3 regions of the Brevibacterium sp. JSBI002 genome follow, and region 3 is predicted to be linked to each of the others. Evidence: predicted binding sites of a transcription regulator. Region 3 holds the regulator's gene; each other region holds the start of a gene.
The links. The regulator LexA, encoded in region 3, represses DNA repair genes until DNA is damaged. The targets are predictions, from matches to a motif close to TCGAACANNTGTTCGA.
Positions count from the first base shown of each region.

Region 1: a site for LexA is predicted at 5,319-5,334, ahead of LJ362_RS02430 (HNH endonuclease signature motif containing protein). Genes of this name have one in related genera too.
Region 2: a site for LexA is predicted at 4,898-4,913, ahead of LJ362_RS15760 (HNH endonuclease signature motif containing protein). Genes of this name have one in related genera too.

Region 1 is NZ_CP110341.1:566,209-575,982, reverse strand. It holds gene nagB (glucosamine-6-phosphate deaminase) at 1-227, opposite strand, end outside; gene LJ362_RS02450 (SPFH domain-containing protein) at 691-1,917, shown strand; gene LJ362_RS02445 (MarR family winged helix-turn-helix transcriptional regulator) at 2,241-2,759, shown strand; gene LJ362_RS02440 (organic hydroperoxide resistance protein) at 2,831-3,253, shown strand; gene LJ362_RS02435 (NADP-dependent malic enzyme) at 3,431-4,636, opposite strand; gene LJ362_RS02430 (HNH endonuclease signature motif containing protein) at 5,436-8,015, shown strand; gene LJ362_RS02425 (MFS transporter) at 8,295-9,674, opposite strand.
Region 2 is NZ_CP110341.1:3,478,738-3,488,511, reverse strand. It holds gene LJ362_RS15770 (S9 family peptidase) at 1-1,768, shown strand, start outside; gene LJ362_RS15765 (N-acetylglucosamine-6-phosphate deacetylase) at 1,798-3,039, shown strand; gene LJ362_RS15760 (HNH endonuclease signature motif containing protein) at 3,122-4,807, opposite strand; gene LJ362_RS15755 (hypothetical protein) at 5,037-5,630, shown strand; gene LJ362_RS15750 (hypothetical protein) at 5,698-6,393, shown strand; partial or broken gene LJ362_RS17140 (copper chaperone PCu(A)C) at 6,830-7,497, shown strand; gene LJ362_RS15735 (Dyp-type peroxidase) at 7,487-8,797, shown strand; partial or broken gene LJ362_RS15730 (glycine betaine ABC transporter substrate-binding protein) at 8,944-9,684, opposite strand; gene LJ362_RS17010 (hypothetical protein) at 9,703-9,774, opposite strand, start outside.
Region 3 is NZ_CP110341.1:2,371,013-2,380,786, forward strand. It holds gene LJ362_RS10765 (hypothetical protein) at 1-468, opposite strand, end outside; gene hisB (imidazoleglycerol-phosphate dehydratase HisB) at 465-1,061, opposite strand; gene LJ362_RS10775 (histidinol-phosphate transaminase) at 1,058-2,236, opposite strand; gene LJ362_RS10780 (LysM peptidoglycan-binding domain-containing protein) at 2,375-2,713, opposite strand; gene lexA (transcriptional repressor LexA) at 2,948-3,703, shown strand; gene LJ362_RS10790 (ATP-dependent DNA helicase) at 3,770-5,740, opposite strand; gene hflX (GTPase HflX) at 5,737-7,209, opposite strand; gene LJ362_RS10800 (class I SAM-dependent methyltransferase) at 7,295-7,909, shown strand; gene dapF (diaminopimelate epimerase) at 7,931-8,920, opposite strand; gene miaA (tRNA (adenosine(37)-N6)-dimethylallyltransferase MiaA) at 8,996-9,774, opposite strand, start outside.

The DNA.
Region 1 (9,774 bases), 1.8 Mb from region 3:
GGATGCTCGTCGGCGATTCCGACGTATTCGTCGAGCATGAACGCCTGCGCGCGGGCGAAGGACAGACCCTCGTTCTTGTGGCGAGTGGTCAACTCATCGTAGATGCGCAGCGGGCTCGACCCGGTGGCCAGGCCGAGGACGGGTGAGGCTTCGGTGCGCAGCAACCGCTCGATCGCGTCGGCGGCGAGCTCCGCCAGCGTGTATTCGTCGGCGATGACGACTTCCATGTTGTCTCCTTCTGCGTTCAGTCAATCATTTCTGTTCGAGAACGCGCATGATCGGCTCATAGTGGGCGGTGATCGCGGCGCGGAAAGCCTCGACACGCCGGATTCCGCCGCTTCGAGCATGAGGCCGTGGGCACGTGCGGTCTGCTCCAGGTCGGCGGCCACGGCCACATTGAGTTCGGGCAGGCCGGCAGTGTGCACTGACCATCGGAGAGAATGAGATCCTTGATTCTGTCGGAGGTCGTCACTTCCCGTCCGGTCTCTGTCGGATCCGCCATGATCACCTGCCGGTGGTCGTTCCACGCTGAGCCTCCAGTCTACGTCTGACATCAGATGTATCGGTGATGAGCTCCCCCTCGAGACGAGAACCAGCGGGCTTGTCATATACGCGGCACTCGATGACTACTAGAGTGATAGGCGTCAGCGGTCGTCGCACGGCCGACAACCACGACCCATTGGAGGAGTCATGAGTGGAGTGGCGGTCATCATCGCCGTTGTCATCATCATCCTCGTCGTCGCCGTCCTGCTGTTCGGGAAGCTGCGCACGAGCGTGTTCTTCACGGTGAAGACGCAGGAGAACGTCATCGTCGAACGATTCGGCAAGTTCAAGAAGGTCGCGCGGCCGGGGCTGAACACGAAGGTGCCGTTCATCGAGACGACGAGCAGGCCGATCTCGCTGCGCGTCCAGCAGCTCGAGGTCAACATCGAGTCGAAGACGAAGGACAACGTCTTCGTCACGGTGCCGGTTGCGGTCCAGTACGTCGTCGAAGAGGACAACGTCGCCGATGCCTATTACCGTCTGGCGAATTCGGAGGAGCAGATCCGCTCCTATGTCTTCGACACCGTCCGTTCGGCACTGTCGGGACTGACGCTCGACACCGCGTTCGAGTCGAAAGACGACATCGCCGAAAACGTCGAGCGCCGACTGTCGGAGTCGATGAAGCGCTACGGCTTCAAGATCGTGAGCACTCTGGTCACGGACATCACCCCTGACCCGCGCGTGCGGGATTCGATGAACTCGATCAACGCCGCGCAGCGTGACAAGGTCGCCGCGCAGTCGCTGGCCGAGGCCGACAAGATCAAGCGCGTGACTCAAGCGCAGGCCGAATCGGAGGCGATGCGCCTGCACGGTGAAGGCGTGGCCGCTCAGAGGAAGGCGATCGCCAACGGCATCGCCGAACAGTACGCATTGCTCCAGGAGGTGGGCATCCACAAGACTGCCGAGCAGCTGCTGATGATGACCCAGTACTTCGACACGATGCAGAACGTCGCGCAGGAGGGCCGGTCGAACGTGCTGTTCATGCCGTCGAACCCTGGCGGCCTGGGCGAGATGGGCCAGGAGATCCGCAACGCCCTGTTCGCTGCCAATGCCGCCGACGAAGGCTCGCATCTGCCCGCACCGCAGGGCCGCGACGATGCGGGCGGCGATTCCAGGGGCAGCTCCGGCAGCGGTGCCGACGGCACGAACGTCCCGCCGCAGCCGACGACTCCCCCGGCAGATCGGTCCGGGCAGTATGTCGGCGGACAGGGCCAGGGCGGCTCTGGACAGGGAGCGGGCGGGCAGGTCCAGCCGGGGCAGGGCCAAGGTCAGCACGGTGGGCAGGGGCACTCGGATCCGCGCTCCGCGGCCCAGTCGGCCGTTCGCGCCGCCGCCGAGCAGTGGCGCAACCGCCGCGGCGGCAACCAGGGCTGAACCGGCAACGCTGAGCCGGCATCGCTGGGCCGGCAGAGCTGAACCGGCAGTCATCGCTCAGCACACACCGCCGAGGGGCGGGTGAAGAGAGATCTTCGCCCGCCCCTCATCCGTATGGGCACCCCCGGTGCTCCACTTGGGAACTCCTCCCCCAAAGGAGCCCCTCCCTATAGGAACTCGCCGCCCCCTGGAAACTTCTCTTCTTAGAAACTCGCAGCCACCTGGGAGCTTGACGCCGCCCGTGAACTGGCTGACTCCTGGGAACTCTGCGCCTCTCGGGATTATTGGTTGTGCGCAATTGAATTGTGTGCAATCATTTTCATATGACCGCGCTCGACCTCGACCGGCAGCTCTGCTTCGCTCTCTATTCGGCGTCACGAGCGATGACCGCGTCGTACAAGGACCTGCTTGCCGAACTCGGCATCACCTATCCGCAGTATCTGGTGATGCTCGTGCTGTGGGAAGAGGGCTCCAACGACGAGGGTGTGACGGTCAAGCGCCTCGGCGAGCGTCTGCAGCTCGACTCGGGCACGCTCTCCCCTCTGTTGTCACGACTCGAATCGCTCAGCTTCGTCACTCGCCATCGTTCCGCCGAGGATTCGCGCAGAGTTCTCGTCCGCGCCACCGCCGAGGGCGCAGCGGCCAAAGAACGCGCCGAATGCGTACCGGCCCGGATCGGCGAGCGCACGAATCTCGACCCCTCGTCGATGCCCGAGCTGCTGGAGACTCTGCGGGCGCTGACGAGGAACCTGCGCGCGGAACCCGCGCCCGTCGAGTCCCCCGACCCCCCTGCCGCACCTTTGAACTCGCACCGCGCCTCTGCATTGACAGTGCGCCACTGAACCCGTACCGCACCACCGACCCCACCGATCACCACTGATCCGACAATGCACCAACAACGGAAGGAAACATCATGAGGGCTCTCTACACAGCAGAGGCACTGGCCACAGGCGAAGGCCGCGACGGCCACGGACGCACGAGCGACGGAAAGGTCGATGTCGATCTCGCGACTCCGACCGAGATGGGCGGCAGCGGCAACGGCACGAATCCCGAACAGCTCTTCGCCGTCGGCTACGCGGCGTGCTATCACTCAGCGCTGCGCCTCGTGGCCGGTCAGGCCAAGGCGAACGTCGACGATTCCACGGTCGGCTCACGCGTGAGCATCGGCAAGGACAATGAGGGCGGGTTCCAGCTCGCCGTCGAACTCGAGGTCACGCTCCCGCACCTCGAGAAGGCTGAGGCCCAGGCGCTGGCCGACAAGGCCCACAAGGTGTGCCCGTACTCCAACGCCACCCGCGGCAACATCGACGTCACCATCACCGTCACCGACGACTGATCCGAGCCGGCGGATCGACCGGCAACGCACCGCACGTCGATCTTCGAGACATGCGTCCGCCCTCGGACCGCACACAATGGCTGTGGGGCGGGTGAAGTTCTGTCTTCACCCGCCCCACAGCCGTATTCGGCCGCCTCGGCGACAAATTCGAGTCGGTGATGCTTCACCGACGAAGCGTCAGCGCTTGGCCATGGCCTCGAGCGCTGACTTCTCGACCGCCTCGGCGACGGCCGGAGCGACACGCGAATCGAGCGCACCGGGCACGATATAACCGGGCTCGAGGTCATCGCCGACGAGATCGGCGATCGCACGAGCGGCGACGAGCTTCATATCGTCGGTGATCTCGTTGGCATCGGCGTCGAGCGCGCCGCGGAAGATTCCGGGGAACGCGAGGACGTTGTTGATCTGGTTCGGGAAGTCGCTGCGCCCGGTAGCCACCACGGTGGCGTACTTGGCGGCGACGTCGGGGGCCACCTCGGGGTTGGGGTTCGACAGGGCGAAGATAATCGCGTCGTCGGCCATGTTGGCCAGGTGAGCCTCGTCGATGGTGCCGCCGGAGACGCCGATGAAGGCATCGGCACCGTCGAGGGCCTCGCCGATCCCACCAGCGATTCCGCGCGGGTTCGTCGACTCGGCGAGGAACTGCTTCGTCTCGGTCAGATCTGAGCGGCCGGACTCGACGACGCCCTTGGAATCGAGGACGACGATGTCGTTGACACCAGCGTCGGCGAGGATCTTCACCACGGCCACACCGGCAGCTCCGGCACCGGAGACGACGACGCGGACGGATTCGAAGGACTTCTTCACCACGCGCAGAGCATTCGTCAGCGCGGCGAGGACGACGACGGCGGTGCCGTGCTGGTCATCGTGCATGACGGGAATGTCGAGGGCCTCCTTCACCCGGTCTTCGATCTCGAAGCAGCGCGGAGCGGAGATGTCCTCGAGGTTGATCGCTCCGAAGGTCGGGGCCATGCGGAGGATGGTTTCGACGATCTCGTCCGTGTCATTGGTGTCGAGTACGATCGGAATCGCATTCAGCCCGGAGAAGGACTTGAACAGGGCGCACTTGCCCTCCATCACCGGCAGCGAGGCGGCCGGACCGATGTCACCGAGGCCGAGCACAGCCGACCCGTCAGAGATGACCGCGACGAGTCGGCCGGTCCACGTGTGCGTGCGCGCCAGCTGCGGTTCGTCCTTGATCGCGGTGCAGACCTTGGCCACGCCGGGGGTGTACGCGATCGAGAGGTCGCGCTGGGTCTGTAGCGGTGAGGTGAGCTCTGCGGAGAGCTTGCCGCCTTCGTGTGCCTCGAAGATCTCGGCGTCGGTGATCGGGCCCTTCGAGCCCTGGTCGGAGGCGGTTGAGTTGTGAGCGGTGGTCGTCATGGTTGATCCTCGTGGTTGATGCGGCGGCGGTTGGTGAGCCTGCTGGGCTCGTGAGTTCTCGGTCGAGCGAGCACTCCGTTCGATGATCGGATCATCGGTGCAGCCGACAGTGATCGTCTGGCCGTCGGCCGGCGCGGACACGGTCGACCGTGAGCGCAGGCGATGGTCTGGGCGAAGAACTGGTCACCAGTGAAGGATGGCGCGGTGACGTCGACGCGGCCCGCGACATGACCCTAGGTGAAGGGCTACGCGGTTGCGCGCAGTGCGGATACGGCTCGCATGAGGCGAGTACCGACCTCATGGGTCGCATCCGACAACTCGATCATCATAACCGATACTGTGACCCGTTTCACTCGAGAATCCGGCCCCACCGAGGCTGTCCCGCCGTTCCGGTGGCATGTTCTCCAGACCTTTGGACCAATCGGGAACGTCGTCATTGTCGTCGCCGAGGAGGCACGCCCCCGATGGCCGACTCATTCTTCAGCCGCGACGGGTCAGTACCGAGGAGGCGTATTCTCCCCCGAAATCGCGGCAGACCTTCCCCGCAATCCCCAACGAGGAACCGCACTCATCCAGAAACCGCGCCTGACCTGCATGGATGACATCCAACACTCTCATGTCAGTGCCGGATGCAAAGATGATGGGGTAACCAGAACCCCTTCGGTCTCTCATCGACAAATATTCGAATATCTTTTTTGTTTTCTATTGTTAATGTCCGCTTGAACGCTTACCATAGAGTTAACAGCTTTTCCAATCAGCACCACTCCCGACAACGAAGTCCGAGGCAGGTGAAAACGCAATGAAGGGCACCACCAACCGTTCGACCCCCGGTCAGGCCGAAGCGCCGGGCGCAACACAGACGTCACCGCGATTCGCCGTCCGCTTCGAATCCAGCATGTCTCGCTTCGCCGAGAATGCCGTCGCTTCCGACCGTGCGCATTTCTCGCTCCTCGAGTCGGTCTCTTCGGTCGTGCTCGAACAGGTTTTCATCGAATTCGAACTGCCCATGCCAGAGGGGGCCGAGCCTTTCCGCTGCGAGACGATTGCTGCAACCTTCGAACGTCGAGCCGAAGAGTCCGAAGACACCGTCTTCGGCGCTGCGGATATGTCGGAACCCTCACCCAAGGGCGCGTCTTCGCCCGACATCGTGTCGTCGCCCACTGACGACACTCCCGTCACCCGCGGCTCCCCTTCCGCGACAGTTGTGCTCTATGACGCTGACTTCGCCCGCGAACAGTTGCGTAAGGTGACTCGGTCCGAGGCGAAGGTGCTGCCCGAGTTCCCCGAGCTCGATGAGGGCATATGCTTCTCGAAATGGGTCTATGACTATGTCGACGCGGAGGATCTCGTCGAGATCTCGACGGTGCTGGGGACCAATACTGCACGCACCTACCGTCAGCTGACCGGCGCGATGACGATCTTCTATGGTCTTCCCCGCTTCGCCAACCGGGTTCGCGCCGGAGAGTTCACCCAAGCCCATGTCGACGTGGTTGCCCGCCAGTGTGCCGACGTCGCTTTCGCCTTCCTTCCGAAACTCGATATCTTCCTGGCAGCCCGGCGCACCGACATCACCTGCGAGACTCTGCGCCGTGATCTGGCCAAAATGATCGCCCTGCTCATTCCGCCGGTCGACAACACCGAGCTCGCCACCAAGCGTCGTCGCATCGATGTCGACGGCTACAAGGACGGCTCGGCCCGCCTGACCGTCAGCGGACCCTCGGCGGAGATCTTCGCCTGCTACAACCGGATCCAAGGCATGGCTCTTGCCGTGCATGGCAAGAACAAGTCCGCATTCAACCTGCCCGTGGGCGTTGAGATCAGCGATGACCGCTCCATCTCCCAGCTCGAGTACGATCTGTTCATCAGGCCTGTCCCGGAGATCAAGGTCAAGGTCGTGTCGGTCGATCCGATCACGGGAATCCAAACAGCCAAAGACACATCGCTGCTCGACGCCGACGGCGAGCTCATTCCGGATATGAACTCCGACGACGCCGTCGCCGACTTTGCGAAGCATGTTGCTTCGGGCTCAGCCGACGATGCAATGGAGTCGTCCGACGGAAGTTCAGCAGGCGGCGCCGGGGAGTCGTCCGACGGAAGTTCAGCAGGCGGCGCCGGGGAGTCGTCCGACGCCTGCTCTGCTGCCGACCAGTCATTCGGTTCGGCGTTCTCTCCCGACGGCGAGGACGCTGATGGACCCGTTGAGTATTTCGTCAAGCTGCGCATGCCCACCAATTCGTGGTGGCTGTCGCATCAGGCCGCCACCGTGGTGACCGTTCCCTTCCTCACCCTCACCGAAGATTCGGACCTGCCCGGCACCTTTGCCGATGGCTCGCCTGTACCCGCCGAGGTGGCCCGCACTATCGCCGGCCGCTCGAAGAGCATCCAACGGATCCTCACCGACCCCGGCACCGGCACTCCTGTCGACGCCAAAGCGACGACTTACCAAGTCCCCAGGGATCTTCGGAAGACCCTGGTCGAGCAGTGGACGGTGTGCACCGTTCCCGGCTGCTCGCGTCGGGCCGAGAAGTCGGAGATCGACCACGTCGTTCCGTTCTTCCACCTGAATCCGCTCAAGGGCGGTCTCACTCGGTTCGGAAACCTGCATCCTCTGTGCAAGAAACACCATGCGTTGAAGACCGCCGGTCGCCTTCGGGTCACTATGCCGAAATCCGGTGAGCTCGACTACGAGTTCAAGCACGGGATCACGACTACTGTGTCGGCGCCCGGCCAGCCGATCAATGTGGCCCAAGCGCTCGAATTCGATGCATTGGGACGACTGGGTCTCAAACGGTGGAAACTGCCCTGGTCGATGGTCCCGCCAGCGCCAAGGGTGCTCGAACTCATGCCCGGTGAGTCGACGATCCGCCGGCGCGACGAAGAGAAGCGCCGGCGCGACGAGGAGCGGCGTCAGCGAGAGGAACGCGAAGCCCGACAGCGGCGACTGTCGGAGGCGTATCGGGAGCAGCAGGCAGAACACAGGCGGCTGCGGCTTGAACGCTGCCTCAATTGGGAGAAGTCTGCCCACCAGCTCAGTCTTCCCGCCGGCACCGACCCAGCTGCAATGAAGCAGCTGACTGGGAACGCCAAGTATGCAAAGGCAGTCAAATGGTCGCGTCTCGCGGGTCTCGCCATCGACGACATCACCGTCGACCCGAGTGCTCCCGAGGAAACCCGCCCGAGCACCGCCGAGGGATCCAGTCCCCGCGGCTCCTCTGAATCCAACACCGCACCTGATAGCTCCGCTGACTCGGGCGGCACACGTTCGCCAGGCCATGGGCGGCCCGAGGGCGACCGAACCGACGACCCCTGGAGCCACCGATTCGCCTCCCGGAAGGTGAACTGGAACCACGACCTCGAGGTCGATCCGCCACCGTTCTGAGCTCTCGCACCGCTCGGTTGCACCGGTCTGTCCGAACACAGAGCCCACACCGTACCGAAGCCGGGCAGCGAGGTCCACAGCATTGGCGGCCGTGCGCCTCCCCACCGTAACCGCAGACCCCGATTCGGCGGAAGCGCCATCGCCGACCGCAGTGAGCCGGTCGCCGTCCACCCCACAGGAGCAGCCTCCGTCCATCTCACAGGGCCATCCACCCCACAGACGCAGCCTCCGTCCATCTCACAGACCCGACCATCGCCTACGCACGGGCCCGGCCCCCATCTACTGCAGCGGGAGCCGTTCGTCCACTGCATCGGCTTCGGTCGTGAGGTCGCGACCACGGGTTTCGGGTGCGAAGAGTGCACCGAGCAGACCGCAACCTGCGAAGAGGATGAGAACGATCGCGACGGGCCACCAAGTGTCGGTGATCACCGCGACGAGCGAGGCGGCGACCACCGGTGCCAGACCGCCGGAGACGACCGAACCGACTTCCTTGATCGTGGTCATGAACGTATACCGGTGCTTCGATCCGAACAGTTCGACCAACCAGCTCGACTCAACTCCGTACAGGTTCGGCAGGGGGCCGCCTACGAAGACCGCGAAGACAGCGGCGATGACAATCGGGTTGCCGGTCTCGATGAGCAGCATGGCCGGAATCGCGAAGAGGATCTGGAAGAGCGTGAATCCCAGGAACACCGGCCGACGGCCCACCTTGTCGCTGAGCTTGCCGAAGTAAGGCACGGTCGCGAAGCCGATGACGGTTCCGATCATGATGCCGGTCGTGACCACTGCGGAATCAAGGCCGGTCGTAGTCACGACCCATCCGACCATGAAGCCTTTGACCAGGTAGACCGCAGAGTTCTCGCCCATTCGGATGCCCAAGGCGAGCAGGAACGACTTCGTCGACCGGCGCGCCTCGACGAGGATGCTCGGCTGCTCCACCTTGTGCGCTGCGACCTCCGCACGGCGTTCCTTGGCTTCCTCGAATACCGGGGACTCCCTGACCTTCGTACGAATCGCCAGAGCCACGAACGTGGTGACGATGCTGAGCAGGAAAGGCACGCGCCAGCCCCAGCTGAGGAAAGCCTCGTCCGGCAATAGGGTGAGCAGCGTCCACATAACTGTGGCCAGGAAGATTCCGCTGTTGGTCCCCATCGCCACGATCGCCCCGAAGAGCCCACGGCGACGCACTGGCGACGATTCGACCAAGAGCACCGAAGCTCCGGCCAATTCGGCTCCGGCTCCGAACCCCTGCACAAGCCTGAGTACGACGAGCAGCATAGGCGCCCAGATGCCTATCTGCGCATAAGTCGGCAGAAGCCCGATGCCCATGGTCGCGATGCCCATCATCGAGAGGGTCACGATGAGTACGATCCGACGTCCGTGCTTGTCACCGACTCGGCCGAAGACGTATCCGCCGATCGGCCGGACGACGAAACCGGACCCGTAGACGCCGAGACTGGAGATCAGCGCTACCGCAGGAGTCTCGTTGGGGAAGAAGAGCGGCCCGAAGACCAAGGCTGAAGCGAGTGTGTAGAGGGTGAAGTCCATGTACTCGAGCGAACTGCCGAGCCACGATGACCACGCGGCACGGCGCAGTTCAGGACGAGTCACATTCGGATCAGGAGGGGAGGTGACCTGTGCATTTGTCTTCATTGACATGATTTCAACTTTCTTCGATTCGAATTCTCGCGTGTTCGGCAGTGAGCCTCAGTGGGCGGGCCTCAGTGGGAGGGGAGCCGCATTGGACGGCTGTCGCCGA
Region 2 (9,774 bases), 1.1 Mb from region 3:
GGACGGCAAAGATACCGAATCCCCGAGCTTGTGGGCTCTGCCGGACAACGGTGAGGCCCGCAAGCTTGCCGACCATGAGGGCGGCTTCTCCCGAATCGAGGTCAAGGGCGAGACCATCGTCGTCGAGTTCCCCGTCCATACGTGGGCCGCCGACGAGAACGACCATCAGGAATTCAGCACCGAACGCAGCGATGCGAAGGTCAGCGGGATCCTCCATACCGGGTTCCCGATCCGCCGCTGGGATCATGATCTGGGGCCGGGCCGACAGACCCTGGCCGTGGCCACGCTCAACGAGGCGGACGCCGACTTTCCGGAAGTCAGTGACGAGCTGAGCCCCCCGGCGGGCTTGGATTTCCGGTACCTGTCCCTGCCGTCTGGCCGACTGGTCGATTGGGCCGTCGACGATGGGGCCCGCTTCGCCCTCGTCCAGCTCGAGAAGCCGATCCCCGGTCAGCTCGAGGCCAGTGAGATCTGGCGCGTGGACCTCGACGGGGAACCCGAACTGCACCGTCTGACGAAACCGGCTGCCGATCACAGCTTCGACATCGAGGCCATCAGCCCGGACGGGACGAAAGCACTGGTCACTCGCGTACAGAATTGGACTCCGCAGACCAACCTCGCGGCCGAACTCATGGTTCTCGATCTCGAGACCGCGGAACTGAATCCTGTGTGGCCGGATGCCGATTTCTGGTTCTCTCCGATCTGGGCGGACGATTCGACCATCGTGGCCACCGCGGATGATCATGGTCGCGGCAGCATCTTCATCGGTGGCATCAACGATGCTCAGCCTCGGCGGCTGGTCGGGGGCGCCGATCAGAAGTATTCGTTCTCGGGGCTGGCTCTGCGCGAGGACACGGTCGTGGCGACCGCCTCGGCGATCGATGTCGCACCGCTGCCGATCTCCGTCGACCTCGGAACCGGGGTCATCAGCGAGCTCGCGAACCCGGCGACGGTGCTCGAGGAAGAAGGCACCCTCACCGAGGTGGAGGTTCGTGCCGAGGACGGCACGCAGATCCGCGCGTGGCTGGTGCTCCCGGAGGGGGAGGGGCCGCATCCGCTCGTCGTATTCGCCCATGGCGGACCGTGGGGATCGTGGAATGCGTGGACCTACCGGTGGAATCCGGGTCCCTTCGCTGCTGCCGGCTATGCGGTGCTGCTGCCGGACCCGGCGATCTCCACCGGCTACGGGCAGGCAATGATCGACCGCGGTCAGCAGCAGCTCGGCGGCACTCCCTTCACCGACATCATGGCGCTGACCGAGGCCGCAGGGGAGAGAGCGGACATCGATTCCGAACGTGTCGCACTGGCCGGCGGGTCCTACGGCGGATACATGGCCAACTGGGTGGCAGGGCACACCGGCAGCGCGTTCAAGTGCATCGTCACCCATGCCTCTCTGTGGAACACCACGTCGATGGGGCGGACGACGGACAATTCGTCGTGGGATCAGGCGATGCGGGAGCAGTCGGCGCAGTATTCGCCGCACCTGTTCGCCGATGACATCGAGGTGCCGATGCTCGTCATCCACGGCGACAAGGACTACCGGGTGCCGATCGGGCAGGGCCAGGAACTGTGGCTGGACCTGCTCACCCGGGCGAAGACTCCGCTCGACGCCGATGGCGACACTCAGCACCGGTTCCTCTATTTCCCCGACGAGGGGCATTGGATCCTCGGCCGTGGGAACGCCGAGGTCTGGTACCGAACCGTGCTCGCGTTCCTCGACTCTCACGTGCTCGGCATCGACGCGAACCGAGTCCGCACACTGGGGTGAGGGTTGTTCAGAGCGATGGAAGGACCCTGATGACACAGACCGAACGGATCCCCGCCGAGGCGGTCATCCACAATGCGTGCATCCTCGACGGCGGTCGGGCGACGTTCTCCGAGGAGACCGCTGACACGTGGATCGCGATCGCCGAAGGAACGGTCACTGCACGGGGCCGCGGGGACGGCTGGAAGGACAGGGCCGCCTCGGCGAGAGGTGAGATCATCGACGGCGCCGGCGGATACGTGGCTCCCATGTTCGTCGATATCCACTGTCACGGTGCGGGCGGTGCGAGCGCCGAGGACGGGAACGAGGGGATCGATGCGATCCTCGACGTGCATCGGGCCCACGGCACCGGCAGACTCGCTCTGTCCTACGTCTCCGACACGATCGAGGGGCTGTGTGAGTCCCTGCGCGCGGGCGCCGGACTCGTCCGTGAGCGGGCCATGGTCATGGGCCTGCACGCCGAAGGTCCGTTCCTGTCCCCGGATTTCAAAGGTGCGCATGCGCCCGAAGTGCTCACATCGCCGACTCCGGAGGCGGTCGAGGCGATCCTCGAGGCGGCCGATGGAACTCTTGTGCAGATCACGATCGCGCCCGAACTTCCCGGTGCTCTCGATGCGATCGGTCGGTTCTCTGCGGCAGGGGTGCGTGTGGCCGTCGGTCACACGGCTGCCGATTATGCGCTGGCCGCGCAGGCCTTCGAAGCGGGGGCGAGCATCCTCACCCACGCGTTCAATGCGATGCCCGGAGTCCATCACCGTGCTCCGGGGCCGGTCCTCGCCGCGGCCGAGGCCGAGCATGTCACCATCGAACTCATCAATGACGGCGTCCATGTCGTCGCCCCGGTCGCGCGTATGCTCCACGAACTCGCGCCCGGGCGCCTTGCTCTCATCACTGACGCCATGGCGGCGACCGGCCTGCATGATGGGAGCTATCACCTTGGTTCGCTCCCGGTCGAGGTCAAGGATTCGGTAGCGCGCCTGGTTACCGCGGATGGCACTCAGGGCGCCATCGCGGGGTCCACGTTGACGATGGACGAGGCTGTGAAGCGGGCAGTCGCCGAGGTGGGACTCAGCCCGTTCGACGCTGTGCAGTCCGCGAGCCTCGTTCCATTGCGTGCCGTGGGCGGAGTGCCGGAGTCGGGCGATTCTCTGCATGCGGCGGGTGGTGCCGCCGGTGCCGCCGGTGGCGGCAGCCTGTTGGCTCCCGGAATGTCGGCTGACCTCCTGCTGCTCGATGAGGACGTGAGCATCCGGGCCTCTTCGTTGGGGGACTGAACCCAGCCGAACATGGCAGAACCGAATTGAGTCCGGCTGAACTTGGAAAGTGGGCACAGCTGTCCCCTGAAAGTTGGGGCGGCTATTTGTCGAACAGGGAGTCGACGATGTCGTCCGCGATGAACCGGGCGTGGAGGACCGGCTTACGAGCCGGGTCCTTTGCGGCGGGCGGAATGTAGGCTGGTCGCCCGTCGAAGAGCATCACCGTGTCCCAGTCGGTGCGGTCGAGCAGGTGGTGATGATAGCTGCAGAGCAGCGCGAGATTGTTGATCTCCGTCTTGCCGCCGAGCGACCATGGAAACACATGGTTGGCATCGCACCAACCGGGAGGGGCGTCACAGCCGGGGAAGGTGCAACCTCGGTCACGGGCGGTGATCACTGCCAACTGTTTGCGATTGGCGAAGCGCTGCTCTGTGGCCACCTGCATCGTCTTGGCCCTGTCGCTCATGAGGTGGAAGAACAGCGAGCCGTTGAGGCCGTTTCTCATCAGTTCCTTGATGGGAATGGGATTGTCGGCGCCCGTGGTGCCGTGTCCTGTTCCTTTGGCCAGATCTTCGGCGGTGGCGTTGATGACGAGAGCATAAGGCGCTCCCGCAGCCGTCCGCTGCTTGTCGATCGTCGTGACGAGGCCGGCGAATCGCTCGTAGATCCATTCGCGCGCCGAGGGCTGTTCAGCGCTGACGTCGACGAAACCGCCGTCCTCCCGAACACCGACGCCGGGGACGGGCGCCGAATTTCCGCTCGTGCGAGCTGCGTCGAGATCGGGTTCCGGAACTCGCTTCGCGTCATATCGGTCACCGGAGAGCACAGCATCGACGATCTCAAGCAGCTCCGTGTCAGGAAGCGGCGAGCTCGTTCCCTCAGAAGCAGCGGTGACGGTGGCGGGATTGCCCGCGGCCGCGATCCCAGAGGCGCCGGTCGCCGAGTCGGCACCGGTATTGTCGGCACCGGCCTTGTCGTCTTCTCCCGCAGACTGGATTCGTGAGGTCAGCAGTCCGTTGAGAGTGCCGCCGGTGACGGGGTCGAGCAGTCCACGCAGCTCCCAGTCGCCGTTGGTCTTGGCACGCATGGACATGTTGTACGCAGAGCGGTCGGCCGAGTCGTTCGGCTCTGCGCCGTCCGGGTCGATATAGCCCATGAGCTTGCCGAAGATCTCGCGCAGATCCTTGAGACGGACCTTGGGCGCGTTGTCGACCAAGCGCGTCTCGACGTCGGTGCGGACCGTCTGACTGACCCACGTGGGCAGTTTGCGCATGCAGTCTTCGATGACAGACGCCTGGGCGGCGGAGATCGTGCCGGCATGGAGGGCCTCTGCGACGACAGGGTAGAGAGGCGGCAGAGCCTGTCCGGCCATGTCGACGCGTCCGCCGAGGTTCTTGGCCATATCGGTGCGGCGATTCGCCTCCGCGCCGGTGAGGTTGAATCGGTTCTCGATGAGCGACTTCGTCGACTTGGCGCCGAAATCGCTGGGTGTTCCGACGCGTTCGCAGACGGAGAGTGCGAGCGTCGACAATGCATCGTTGATGCGTGTGATCGCCTCGACCCCATCGGCGAGCATGATGGCCTGATCCGGTCCCATGGGGCGATCGAACGAGCGCAGCTCGTCTTTGAGGCTCATCAGCTGAGTGATCGACGAGGTGACTTCGGGCGCGAAGCGGCTGAGATCTGCCCACTCCTCGTCGGCCAGCAGCGGGTGACCGCTGGTCTGCGGGGAGTGGTCGGCGTTCCGATCGGCATGATCGGAGCTGCGTTCGGGAGTGAGGGTCATGGGGATGAATTCCGTTCACCAACATCGTTGTTGTTGGAATCCATTGTACGCTCATAATGTGTGAAAGTCCATAGGTGATCTAAAAAAGTTTCGAACACAAATACGGTGTTCGCCATAGTTCGAGGAAGCTGACAAGCCTCGTTGAGTCCATGCAGGTCAAGGGTGTTGTCGGCTGCGGCCGAGGCGAACCGGCTTCGAATGTGTCGGTCGGTCGTGGCACGATTGGAGTATGGATGCCCTGCTCCTCATTGACACCGACGACGCCAGCTACCCCAGCGATGACGCCATGGAGACCCTCGGCGATATCGTCACCCGCACCCGCGCCGTGGGTGGTGTGCTCATCTTCGCGTCGACGAAGGCTGACCTCGCCGACACTCCCGACGGGGAGCTGAGCATCTTCGTCCCTGATGAAGAGGATCTTGTGCTCCGGTCCGAGAGCCCGGATGTGTTCGAAGGCGTCGACGATCTGGCCGCAGGTCTGCATGACCTCTCAGTCGACCGGATCATCATCGCCGGCGCCGACGCCACCACGGGCGTGCCCGGCGTCGACGCCACCACGGGCGTGCCCGGGGCCGGAGCAGGCCAAGTCACCGCTGACCCCGCCGCCCAGGCGGGAGGCGATGCTGACGCCGACGTCTCCTCGGCGGGCACCCCCGGAGCCGTCTACGCCTCGGCGATGGCGGGTCTTGTGTGCAACTTCGACGTTGTCGTCCTCTCCGACTCCACCACTGACCCCGATGGCAACCTCGTCGTCTGGGGCGATGCTGCCGCTGATGCCGGTGCCATGGTCAAGAAGACCGCCGATACCTGGCTGCGGATGTAGGCTCTGCCGCCTTCCCGAAATTGTTCTACATTGAGTAGAATGTGGGAGCGAGCTGAGAGGAGGGCCCATGACCGGATGGACGAAATCCGTACGTGCGCTCTTCGCTGCCCTCTTCACGACTCTCCTGGCTCTGCTCATGCACCTCGGTGCCGGTGGCGGCGTCTCGATTCCGGGCACTGTGGTCGTCTTCGTTCTCGTCCTCTGGTCGGCGATGATCGTCGCCGGCAGGCGCCTGGGCTACCTGACTCTGGCGGGCCTGCTCGGCCTCGGACAGGTGCTCATGCACCTGACGATGGGCTGGTCCGCACACACCTTCGCCCATGCGGGGGCCCACGCGGGAACCGTTCAATCCGGAAGCGGTCAGGCCGGAGCTGCAGGTGCCGGATCCACTTCCGCCGAGGCGGCCCTCCACACCCATGCCGGACACATCGTCCCAGCCTCCGGCTCCCTTGACCTCGGTCCTGCCGCATCCGCGCTCGAACATGCGAGCCACGGGGCCACCTCGGCGGGGATGATCATCGCCCACGCCGTCGCCGTCCTCGTCACCGCCGTGATCCTCAAACGCGGTGAGGACATCGTCCTCAGCATTCTGCAGCTGGCCCTGGGGCCGGTGATCGGCGCACTGCGAGCCCTCGCCGAGGCGGCCGGAGTCCTGGCCGACGAACCGTTCCGCAAGCTCTGCGCTTCGTTCCGGGTGCCGCAGCCGGTCACATCGGCGGTGGTCGGCCCGAACTACCGCCGCGGCCCGCCCCCGTTCGGCTGACATCCCAATCGGCGTTTGCAGCGCCGACCCACACCTGGTTTCCCGGGTGACCATCCATCTTCGGGCGACCGCCCAGACAGCGGCGGGCCGCCCCTCAGTGACAGTCGAACACGTCGGCGCACACCGCTGCGCACAGACGACACGTGCCCCGCACCCTAGCCAGCACGTGTCCTGCGCACTCGCACGAGCTGCGCGCAGGCAACCGTGACCGGCGCAAAGGCTCACGAAAGCGCTGCCGGTCAGCCGCGTTCCCTGCACACAGGCGGACGAACGCGATGCGGCTCAGCGCCCGCAGATTCGGGCAGCAGAGACTCTGCGACCGAAGATCTTCGTCGTCTGACGACGGGGAAGACGCGGGACTGCCTGCGCCAACAGGCGACCGCGGCGCGCGCCGACATGTGCTCGATTGCACCTGAATGACGAAAGTGCAGACATCATGCAAAAGAACATCACCCTGGCCCTTGCCCTGCCCATCGCCGTCGCCATCGGCCTGGCAGGCTGCGGCCAAGACGACAGCAAGGCCGCCGGTTCGACACAGACCGACGGCGGCAGCTCCACCTCGGCGGAATCCTCGAAAAGCGCGGTCGACGCCGAAGCGCTCAGCTTCGACGGCGCTTGGGTCAAAGCCGCCGACGACGGAATGACCGGAGTCTTCGGGGAGCTGAAGAACAACACCGACGCCGACATCAACCTCGTCGAGGCGAAATACGCGGACGCGGAGATGGTCCAACTCCACGAAACCGAAGGCGACGGCTCGGGCGGAATGTCCATGCAGGAGAAGAAGGGCGGCTTCACCATCCCGGCCGGGAGAGCCTCCGCTTCGAGCCCGGAGGCGATCACATCATGATCATGGGGCTGAAGAAGGCGATCAAGCCGGGCGAGCAGATCAAGCTCGACCTCGTCACCGCCGACGACGAGACCGTCGAGGTCACGGCCGTGGCCAAGGAGTACTCCGGAGCCCAGGAAGACTACGCGCCCGGTGAGGCCGAAGGCTCCAGCGACGACCACGGAGACCACGGTGAGCACGGCGACGAGGGTAAACACATCGGCGCCGACAGCGAAGAGCACGAGGACTCCGACCACGGAGACCACGGTGACCACTGAGCCCGGTCGCACCGGCTTCAGCCGCCGAGGTCTCCTGACCTCGGCGGCTGCGGCCGGCGGTGCAGGTGTCGTCGGTGCCACGGCCGGATTTGCGCTCGGCCGCGGTCCCGGGTCTCCGGGTGGGAGCGGCGGCGACGGTGGGCCGCCTCGGCGAGATCTGGATGGCGCGAACGGGCCGCAGACCGAGCCGTTCTACGGCACTCATCAATCCGGGGTCGAAACCCCGCCGCAGGCCTATGCGCACTTCATCGCGTTCACGCTCAAGCCCGGGATCAAGGCCGCCGAGGCGGTGCGCTGGCTGCGGCTGCTCACCGCGGATGCGGCCGCACTGACTCAGGGGCGGGCGCCGTTGGCCGATTCCGAATCCGAGCTCGCCGTCGACCCTGCCAGGCTGACTGTGACCTTCGGATTCGGAGCCGAGATGGTTGCCCTTGCCGGAAAGAAGCACGTCCCGGATTGGCTGAAACCTCTGGAATCGTTCTCGATCGATCGCCTCGATCAGGACCGCTGCAAGGGCGACCTGCTCCTGCAGATCTGCGGCGACGATCCGCTGACCTTGGCGCATGCCAGGCGCATGCTGTTCAAGGACTCCCGATCGTTCGCTGAGATGGCCTGGCAGCGCGACGGTTTCCGACGTGCCTACGGCAGTTCGGGGGAGGGGAAGACCCAGAGGAATCTCTTCGGTCAGCTCGACGGCACGGCGAATCCGGGACCCGGATCCGAGGACTTCGCGCGGATCATCTGGGGGCGGGGCACCGAGACCGCGAACCCGGTGTTCTCCGCTCGCGGGGAGCCGCCGGCCGATCTCGGTGCGCATCTGCCGGTGTGGATGCGTGGGGGAACGACGTTGGTGCTGCGCGATATCGCGATGAACCTCGACACCTGGGATCAGGCCGATCGACCCGCACGGGAGTTCGCGGTCGGGCGGACCATGGGCTCCGGGGCACCGCTGTCGGGTGAGGGCGAGTTCGACGTTCCGGACTTCACCGCCGTCGATCAGCGCGGACTGACGAAGATCTCACAGGTCGCGCATATCGCCCGGGCCCGCGACGGACTGGGCCCGGAGGTGCAGATCCACCGGCGCACGTTCAACTACGAGACCGGCGCGGGCGGGGATTCGGGGCTCCTGTTCGCATCCTTCCAGGCCGATATCGAACGGCAGTTCCTGCCGATCCAGCGCCGCCTCGCCGAGGTGGACCTGCTCAACGAATGGACGACCCCGATCGGGTCGACCGTCTGGGCGATCCCGCCCGGAGCGACCGAGGACGGGTACGTCGGGCAGGAACTGTTCGACGGCTGAGAAAGCGGCGCGGCCGCCGCAGGCATGGCTGCGTCCTCACTGAAACGAGCGGCCGCCGGACCCGCAGAAGCGGGAACGGCGGCCGCGCAATGTCCGTGCTCACTGCGGTGCGTCGGGACTCGGTTCTGCCCGATGAGCGCAGCGGCTCAGTCGGTGATCTCGGAGTCGAAGGCCTTCGGATGGTCCTTGACCCACTGGTCGACGGCGTCGCCTTCCTGGCCCTCTTCGTATTCGTTGACGATGAGGTCCTCGAGCTCTCCGTACGTCTTGTCGTCGAGCTTGATCCCCTTGATGAGCTCCGACGCCTCAGGGAACTCGTCGCTGAAGCCCTCGGTGCCGAGGAAGTGCATCTTCTCCGGATCGCCCATGGCATTCTTCGGATCCTTGAGCTCCTTGACGTCATAGGCGTTGTTCGCCCAGAACGGACGCCACAGGGTGACCACGATGTCGTCCTGCGCATCGATGGCATTGCCCAGCTCTGCGAGCATGGCCGGGGTCGAGGAGGTGACGAGTTCGAAGTCCTTCTCGAGGTCGTAGGCAGGCATCATCGAATCCTTCGTCACCTTGGTGAGACCGGCCCCGGGCTCGTTGCCGACGATCTTGCCGTCGAACTCGTCGGCATTGTCCTTGAGCTCATCCATCGAATCGATGTCGACATGGTCGGGCACGACGATCGTGTTCTGCGCCTTGTCGTAGTAGGTGCTGATGTCCTCGATCTTGTCGCCGTACTCATCCATGTACTGCTTGTGGGTCTTCTCCGGCCAGGCGGAGGGGTAGATGTCGATGTCGCCGTTCGCCACTCCCGCATAGAGGATCGCGGCCTCGGAGATCGTCTCCAGCTCTGGCTCGTAACCGAGCTTCTCGAGCTGGTCCTCGAGCAGGAACGCGGTGCTGCGGCTGTCGGATCACGTAGAGATGTAGCCGATCTTGATCGTGCCCTTTTCGCCGTCCGAGCCCGAGTCCTTGCCGGCTTCCTG
Region 3 (9,774 bases):
GAGTCCGGCGAGGACGGCGGCGATGATCCACAGCAGTGCCGTGCGTGCCATGGAGGCCCGACCCGGGCTCATCGTGGCCGCACTGGCCTGCAGCTTCGTCATCGACGAGGTCGGAATATTGCCTTCGACGTCCTCTGCGGCAACGGTTTCGAGCAGCAGACCTTCGAGCACATCGGGCAGGTTCTTCAGCGCCAGCCCGGCCGGCACATCGGACTCCCGGGCGCCGTGGCGGAAATGGCCGGCGTCGATCTGCTCTTCGCTGCGCACGAGGAGGAGGACCTCATGTTTGCCCGCGAGCTTCGAGATCGCTGCGGCCGCCTCGTTGCCGGCTTTGACATCCGTGTCGGCGAGCACGATTCCGCTGAACTCGCCGATCGGCACGATGGTGCCGGAGATGTTCGACAGCACGCAGGCGGCGGCCAGCTGTTGGGCGACCCCGAACGGGGTCACGATGACGGTCGTGCTCACAGGACTCCCTTGGTGCTGGGAACGGAATCGCTGCGCGGATCGGTTTCGACGGCCTCGCGCAGCGCGCGGGCGAAGGCCTTGAACTCGGCTTCGACGATGTGGTGCGGGTCGCGACCGCGCACCAGGTCGAGGTGGACGGTCAGGCCGCCGTTGAAGGCGATCGATTCCAGCGAGTGGGAGGTCATCGAACCGGTGAAGTGGCCGCCGATGAGGTGGTACTGCTGGCCTTCGGGCTCGCCTTCGTGGACGAAGTAAGGGCGCCCGGAGACGTCGACGACGCACTGGGCCAGGGCCTCGTCCAGCGGCACGGCGGCGAAGCCGTAGCGGCGGATGCCGACCTTGTCGCCGAGAGCCTCACGCAGGGTCTGACCGAGCACGATCGAGGTGTCTTCGACGGTGTGGTGGACGTCGATGTGGGTATCGCCGGTGGCGGTGATGTCGAGGTCGATCATCGAGTGCTTCGACAGGGCGGTGAGCATATGGTCGAAGAACGGCACGGAAGTCGAGATGTTCGAGGTGCCGGTGCCGTCAAGGTTGACGGACACGGACACCGTGGACTCGGACGTGGTGCGCGAGTTCTGGGCCTGCCTCATGAAGTGCCTTTCGTCGGGGCGGCTGATGACGGGGTCGGAGACTGCGGACGGTCCGCGAGGACGTCCGGTGCTTCGGCGAGGATATCGTCGATGGCGGTCAGGAACGCTTCGGTCTCTGCCTCGGTGCCGGCGTTGACGCGGGCGTGGCCGGTGATGCCGATATCGCGGATGAGGACTCCGCGGTCGAGCAGCTTCTGCCACAGATCAGCCGGTGAGGCGATGTTGCCGAAGAGGACGAAGTTCGAATCGCTGTCGTGGACGGTGAAGCCCGCCTCGGCGAGGTGGCTGGAAATCCGGTTGCGCGAGTCGATGAGACGGTCGACATTGCCCAGCAGCAGCTCGGCATGTTCGAGTGCCGTGCAGGCCAGCACCTGAGTGACCTCGGACAGGTGATAAGGCAGGCGGACGAGACGGAGGACGTCGATGAGCTCGGGTGCGGCGATGGCGTAGCCCAAGCGCAGGCCGGCACAGGCGAAGGCCTTGCTCATGGTGCGGGAGACGACGAGGCGGGGTCGCCCCTCAAGCAGAGTCATCGCCGAGGACTTGGCGGGGCGGGAGAACTCCGCATACGCCTCGTCGACGATGACTATCCCTGCGCAGTTGTCATAGGCGGCTTCGATGACGTCGAGACCGATCGATGTTCCGGTCGGATTGTTCGGGGTGCACAGGAAGACGATGTCCGGATCCGCCCGAGCCACCTCGGCGGCGACCGTTTCTGCATCGAGGGTGAAGTCGTCATTGCGTTCGACGTGCTGCCATTCGGCACCCGTGCCCGTGGTGATGAGCGGGTGCATCGAGTACGAGGGGGTGAAGCCTAAGACAGTGCGGCCCGGACCACCGAAGGCCTGGACGATATGACTGAGCACTTCGTTCGAGCCGTTGGCGGCCCAGATCATGGAGGGATCGAGGTCGACGGAGTCACCGGCGCGTTCGTTCACACCGTCCAGATAGGTGACGAGGTGTTCGCGCAGTGCGGTGAATTCGCGATCGGGATATCGGTTGAGTCCGGCGAAGTGATCGTCGACGGCTGCGCGCATGCTCTCGACGACGACGTCCGGAAGCGGATATGCGTTCTCGTTGACGTTGAGCTGGACCGGCACATTGAGGTGCGGAGCCCCGTACGGCTTGAGGCCGACGAGGTCTGAACGCACTGGCAGAGAGTCGATGTTTCCCACGGCGATCATTCTACCGAGAGGCCCCCGCCGCCCGGGCGGCGGGTCGGGCATCGAGATACACCGGTCGGCTCACCCGATCAAACGGGTCAGCGCGCTGCCGTTCGGGCCGGCGCCCTACCGGTCGAGCAGGGTTCGACCTCAGCGGACGGGGACGTCGAGGGTCTGGCCGGGGTGAACAGTCGGGGTGTCCAGGTGGTTGATCTCGACGATATCGGCAACGACATCGCGGGTGTCGCGTTCGATGCCGAGATTCGAAGCCACGGTCCACAGCGATTCGCCCTCACCGACGACGACCGCCTCGGCGTCGATGCCGATGCTCTCCGTCTCCGATTCGGCAACAGCAGCTGCCGAGAACGACTGGGTGGCGAGGAGGACCGCCCCGCCGATGACGACGAGAGCGACGAGCAGGGTCCGGAGAAGGCGCACAGCCTGGCGTCCACGAGGGGTCAGGTGCAGCTCGGTGTTCTGTGCAGACATCGCATTACCTCTTTCATTCGTACGATTCCACCAGTAATCGGTAGAACGTCTGTTCTATTCAACATGCCAATCGAACAAATGTCCAGTCCAACTCGAACATCTATGCGACAATGAGTGGGAACCAGCGTTGTTGATTGATCTGTCAGAACCATCTCAGTCGGCACTGACACGAGAATTTCCGAAGCGGAGATCACGGCGTTCAGCGGCAGGGAATAGAACGAAGGGGAACGAGCAATGGTTCAGAACAAACGGGGCAGAGGCAGGCCTCGCAACGAAGATGTTGCCAGCGAGATCGCTGCCGCTCGCACCGATGACGACGTAGTCCAGATCCCTGAGGGGTCATCCGGGGAGGGCGACTTCCGCCTCACTCCCCGTCAGCGTCTCGTGCTCGAAACCATCGAACGCGCGGTCGTGACCAACGGCTACCCGCCGAGCATGCGCGAGATCGGCAAGGCCGCCGGACTGGCCTCCCTCTCCAGCGTCGCCCACCAGCTCTCCCAGCTCGAACGCCTCGGATATGTCCGCCGCGACCCGAAGCGCCCGCGTGCCATCGAAGTGGTCAATCCGTTCGAAGAGGAAGAGGCCGAGCGCGCGAAGTACGAGGAGCTGGCCAACAACACCGTGCAGGTGCCGGTCGTCGGACGCATCGCCGCCGGCGGCCCGATCCTTGCCGAGCAGGAGGTCGATGATGTCTTCTCCCTGCCGACCCAGGTCGTCGGCTCCGGAGAGATGTTCCTGCTCAAGGTCGTCGGCGATTCGATGATCGAAGCCGCCATCTGCCACGACGACTGGGTGGTCGTACGCAAGCAGCACACAGCTGACAACGGTCAGATCGTCGCCGCCCTCCTCGACGGCGAGGCCACGGTGAAGACGCTCAAGCGCAAGGCCGGTCAACAGTGGCTGATGCCGCAGAACGAGAACTACGAACCCATCGACGGCACCTACGCGCAGATCATGGGCCTCGTCGTCGCCGTCATCCGCCGCCTCTGATCTTCCGTCGGCTCTCCGCAGTCTGAACACAAAGGCCCGCGACCGATACGGTCGCGGGCCTTTGTGTCATCCTTCGTCGGTTTCGGACAGCCTCGTCAGACTCTTGCGGACGAGACCGGAATTCGTCGTCGGCCACATCCTCGGCATCGAATTGACGAGGAACCCGGCATACCGGGCCGAACGCAGCCGCGAGTCGAGCACGGCCACCACTCCCCTGTCCTTGGTCGACCGGATGAGGCGTCCGGCGCCCTGAGCCAGACGCAGGGCAGCATGCGTGGCCGACACCGCCATGAATCCGTTGACTCCCCGCTGGTCGGCATCGCGTGCTCGCGCCTGCATGAGCGGGTCGTCGGGGCGTGGGAACGGCAGACGGTCGATGATGACCAGGCGGTTCGTCCGTCCCGGCACATCGACTCCCTGCCACAGTGACATGGTCCCAAACAGGCATGACTGATCATCGGCGGTGAATTGGGAGACCAGCGCCGGCAGGCCGTCGTCGCCTTGGAGCAGGATCGGGAAATCGAACTTCTCCCGCAGATGTTCGGCCGCCGCATTGGCCGCCGCCCGGGAGGAGAACAGGCCCAGTGCCCCGCCGTTCGAGGATTCGACGAGTTCCTCGAGTTCGGTCAGCGCCTCCTCGCTCAGTCCGCTGCGTCCGGGTTTGGGCAGGTGAGAAGCGACATAGAGGATTCCCTGTTTGCCGTAGTCGAAGGGAGATCCGACATCGAGGCTGTCCCATTTCGGCGCGTCGGGTCCGAAAAGTCCCAAGGAGGCTGCCACCGCGTCGAAGTTGCCGCCCAGGGACAGAGTCGCCGAGGTGGCCACGACCGTGGATTCTTCGAAGATGCCGTTGCGCATGGTCCCGGCCACGCTCAAGGGCGCGACGACGAGATTCGTCGTCTCCTTCTCCCGGAAGGTCGAGCGCGACAGCCAGATGACGTCGTTCTTGCCCGGATCGCAGAAGCGTTCGGCGAGTTCGAAGATCTCCTGGCAGCGCGCCTTGGCCATCTGCCGGCCGGCATCGGCGTCCTCGGTCTTGCCGCCGATGTCGTTGATGATCTGGCGGGCGGAGTCGCGGATCTGTGCCAGGGCCAGTCCGAGCGCCTCGCTCATATGCAGGATGAGCCCCTCGGGTACCGAGGTCTGCGCACGTTCGAGGGCCGCCGCGGCGGAGTCGAGCAGAGACACGACGCCGTCCTGGACGGTGGTGTGTTTGCGTACGGAGCTTGTCGCGGCCGAGAGCATGCTCGTATTGATCTGCCCGGACAGGGCGCTGGTCACCCGGTCCTTGAGCTCATGGGCCTCGTCGATGATGATGACATCGTGCTCGGGCAGCACGTTCGATTCCCCGAAGGCGTCGATGGCCAGCAGAGCATGGTTGGTGACGACGATGTCCGCCTCGGCGGCCTTGTTCCGGGCGATTTCGGCGAAGCATTCGGTGAACAGCGGACAGTTCGAACCGAGGCAGTCGAAGGCGTTGACGGACACCTGCGACCAGGCACGATCACTGACGCCGGGCAGGAGGTCGTCCCGGTCGCCGGTGTCGGTGGTCTTCTCCCAGGTGCGGATCCGCTGGATCTCCTCCCCCAGGCCGGAGCGTTCTGTGGGTTTGCGTCCCGCCTCAGCGTCGGCACCGAGGTCGAAGAGCATGCCCTCGCCCTCATCCGGGTATCCTCCGGCGAGCTTGTGCTTGCACACATAGTTCCGGCGCCCCTTGAGCAGTGCCGCCCGGGGCAGCGGATCGAGGTCCTTCTTCACAGCCTTGAACAGCCGGGGCAGGTCGCGGTGGATGATCTGCGTCTGCAGAGCCAGGGTCGCCGTGGACACGACGACCTTCCCGCCGGTGCGGGTGACGTACTCGGCCGCCGGCACGAGGTAGGCCAGCGATTTGCCGGTGCCGGTTCCCGCCTGCACGAGCAGATGGATTCCCTTGTCCAGCGACGAGGCGACCGCCTGCGCCATCTCCTGCTGACCCTCTCGTGGCGATCCGCCGATGGCGCCGACAGCGGATTCGAGGAGGTTCTCGACTGCCTTCACTCGTCGATGACCAGGTCCGGACGTTGGAATTCGCGCAGTTCGTCGACGAGCTCGGTCGGCACCTTGGCCTGCAGGCTGGTGCCCTCCGTGCCGTGCGATTCGTGTTCGACAGTGCCGAGGGCGTAGATCTTCGACACGAGGTCACCGCGTTCATAGGGAATGAGCACGGTCATGTCGATGTCGGGGACGGGGAGACGGTTCTCGATGGCCTCGATGAGGTCGTCGATCCCTTCCTTCGAGACGGCGGAGACGAACTGGGCGTCGGGGTACTCCGCGCGCAGCCCGGTGATCACGGCCTCCTCGGCGATATCGGATTTGTTGAACACGAGGAGTTCGGGGATGTCCCCGGTCTCGACATCTTTGAGGACGTCGCGCACGGCCTGGATCTGTCCGTGCGGATCCGGATGGGAGGCATCGACGACGTGGAGGAGCAGATCCGAACCGGCGGCTTCCTCCAGGGTCGAGCGGAAGGCCTCGACGAGCTGGTGGGGCAGGTTGCGGACGAACCCGACGGTGTCGGTGTAGGTGAACACGAGGCCGTCGGCGGTCTTGGCCTGCCGGACGGTCGGGTCGAGGGTGGCGAACAGGGCGTTCTGCACCATCACCTCGGCGTCGGTGAGCAGGTTGAGCAGGGAGGACTTGCCCGCGTTCGTGTAGCCGACGATCGCGACGGAGGGCACGTGGTGGCGGGCGCGGTTCTTCCGCTTGGTCTCCCGGGAGGGCGCCATGGCGTTGATCTCGCGGCGCAGCTTCGACATGCGCGTACGGATGCGGCGACGGTCGAGTTCGATCTTCGTCTCACCGGGTCCGCGGGAGCCGATTCCGGCACCGCCGGCGACACGGCCGCCGGCCTGACGGGACAGCGACTCACCCCAACCGCGCAGTCGCGGCAGCAGGTATTCGAGTTGGGCGAGTTCGACCTGGGCCTTGCCTTCGCGGGACTTGGCGTGCTGGGCGAAGATGTCGAGGATGAGCGCGACTCGGTCGACGACCTTGACCTTGATGACGTCTTCGAGTCCGCGCCTCTGGCTGGGGGCGAGTTCGGAGTCGATGATCACGGTGTCGGCGCCGACGGAGGCGACGACCTCGGCGAGCTCGACGGCCTTGCCTTTGCCGAGGTAAGTGCCTGGGTCGGGTTTGTCGCGTCGCTGGATGAGCGCGTCGAGGACTTCGGAACCGGCGGTTTCGGCGAGTGCGGCGAGTTCGCGGATCGAGTTCTCGGCTTCGGCCTGGGTGGTGTTCCAGATGCCGGCGAGGACGACGCGTTCGAGGCGGACCTGACGGTATTCGACCTCGGTGATGTCTTCGAGCTCGGTGGAGAGTCCGGCGACGCGGGTGAGGGCGGCGCGCTCGGCGAGCTCGAACTGGTCATCGCCCGGGATAGTCTCGTGATCATCGAGCGCTTGGGCGCCTCGGGAGAGCACACGGTCGAGCATCGCGTTGCGACGCTCTTTGTCTTCAGACGTCATTCATTCCTTTGTTCTCTGCCGTCGGCCGCATGTCGCACCGACAGTGGTGTCCATCAATTCTCCCACAGCCGTCTAGACTGAAACGGTGTCAGAGCACTATTTCACTGAATCGCCGAGCAGCGAGGCCAAGTCGCGGCTACTCAACCTCGATTTGGCCGGCCGCGCCGTCATCGTCGAAACCGTATCCGGCACGTTCTCGCCCACTCGCCTCGACCTCGGCACGGCTGTGCTGCTGCGGCATCTGCCTCAGCCGCCGGCGGGCGATATCCTCGATCTCGGGTGCGGTTGGGGTCCGATCGCCCTGCACACGGCCTTGGATGCCCAGGACGCCGAGGTGGATGTGCGAGTGTGGGCGCTCGACGTCAACTCCCGGTCCCTGGAGGCCACTGCGGCGAATGCGCGGAGGCTGGGTCTCGATACGATCAACACCGTCACCGCCGCGGATGTTCCCGCCGATCTGCAGTTCGCCGCGATCCGGTCGAATCCGCCGATCCGCATCGGCAAGGAAGCGCTGCACGAGCTCTTGGAGACGTGGCTGCCGCGTCTGGCCCCGGGTGGTCGCGCCGATCTCGTCGTATCGAAGAACCTCGGTGCCGATTCCCTGCAGAAGTGGATCGCCGGGATGCTCGGCGACGGGTTCGAGGTCGTGCGCACGGGGTCGTCGAAGGGCTTCCGCGTGCTCACGGTCGAACGCGGCTGAGAGACTCTTCCCGGCTTCGGCTCAGCTGATCGTGCCGCTGGCGACGAGGACCGCGGGGCCGGCGAGGCTGACGCGTCCGCTCGTGCCTTCGGCATCGGGTTCGATCTCGATGCGCAGCTGACCGCCGGGCACGTCGACTCTCCACTGCAGAGGTGACTTCTCGCCGGCCCAGTGGTGGGCTGCGATCGCTGCCGCGCAGGCTCCGGTTCCGCAGGAGCGGGTCTCACCGACACCGCGCTCGAACACGCGCATGCGCAGGGCGCCTTCTCCTCCGGCCACATCGGACCGGGCGGGTTCCATGACGATGTATTCGACATTGGATCCCTGCGCCGGGACGGGGTCGAGGACGGGTGCATCGCGCAGTTCGGCTGCGGCGAGTTCGGCGTTCTCGGCCAGGGCGACGACGGTGTGTGGATTGCCGGTGGCCACGCGCAGTCCGGGACGAGCGACGTCGATGCCGCCGGTGGTCACGAGCACGCTGTTCGCGGGGTCGAGCGACCATTCGCCCATGTCGATCGTGTACCAGGCGTCGCTGGCGGATCCGGGCCCGGCTGTGCCGGTGTCGACCACATCGTCTCCGGTCTGGACGCCGAGGGCCGGATTGAGGGTGGTGCGCACGGCTTTGATGCCGTCACGGGTGCCGACGAGGATCTCGCGGGCATCGGCGGGGACGCGACCGCTGGTCACGAGTGCGTGGGCGAAGACGCGAACGCCGTTGCCGCACATCTCGGAGAGGCTGCCGTCGTTGTTGTAGTAGTCCATGAACCATTCGGCACCGGCGTCGGCCTGTTCGGCGGCTCCCGGGATGCCGCTGGCTGCGGAGCGGACGATGCGGATGATGCCGTCGGCACCGAGTCCGGCACGTCGGTCGGCGAGCGTGGCGACGGTTTCGGGATGCATCTCCAGTGCGCTGTCGTCGTCGGAGAGCAGAACGAAGTCGTTTTGGGTGCCGTGCCCCTTCACGAAGCTGACATCGGTCCAGGCGGCGAACGGGGTATCCGGAGTGCTCATGGCTCCATCTTATCGGTGGGCGTCCAGTCAGGTCTTCAGTGCCCGTTCAGGACGTCGAGTGCCGTCGTTATGTCGTCAGTGCCCATTCAGAGCGTCGAGTGCGGTCGCCAGATTCTGTTCGGCGTCGGCGGCGCTGCCGTCGATCCAGCGGATGCGCGGGTCGCGGCGGAACCAGGTGTCCTGTCGGCGTGCGAACTGCCTTGTGCGGATCGTCGCCTCTATCTTCGCCTCGGCGGCGGTGAGCTCTCCGGCCAGATGGCGCTGGATCTGTGCGTAGCCGATGGCGCGAGACGCCGTCTTGCCTTCGGCCAGGCCGACGTCGAGCAGCCGCGTCACTTCGTCGACCCAGCCGTGGTCCCACATCAGCTCGACTCGAGTGGCGATGCGCTCATGCAGAATCGCCCGGTCCATGCTCAATCCCAGATGGATGGTCGGCTCGATCTCCTGGTAGTCCGGCAGTTGAGCACTGAAGGGACGTCCCGTGAGTTCGATGACTTCGAGGGCTCGGGCGATACGTCGTTGATCGTTGACGGTGATCTTCTCTGCCGCTTTCGGGTCGAGATCGCGCAGCTTCTGGTGCAGCGCCCACCGGTCACCGGCAACCTCGGCCTCGAGGCGGGCTCGCACCTCGGGATCCGTGCCCGGGAACTCCATATGGTCGACCGCAGCACGCACGTAGAGCCCTGACCCGCCGACGAGGACCGGCCGCAGTCCGCGCTCCCGGACCTCCGCGATCGCTGCTCGCGCACGTGCCTGGAAGTCCTGAACGTTCGCCTCTTCGGTGACTTCGAGAATATCGATGAGATGGTGCGGAATCCCCCGTCGCTCATCGACCGGCAGCTTCGCCGTGCCGA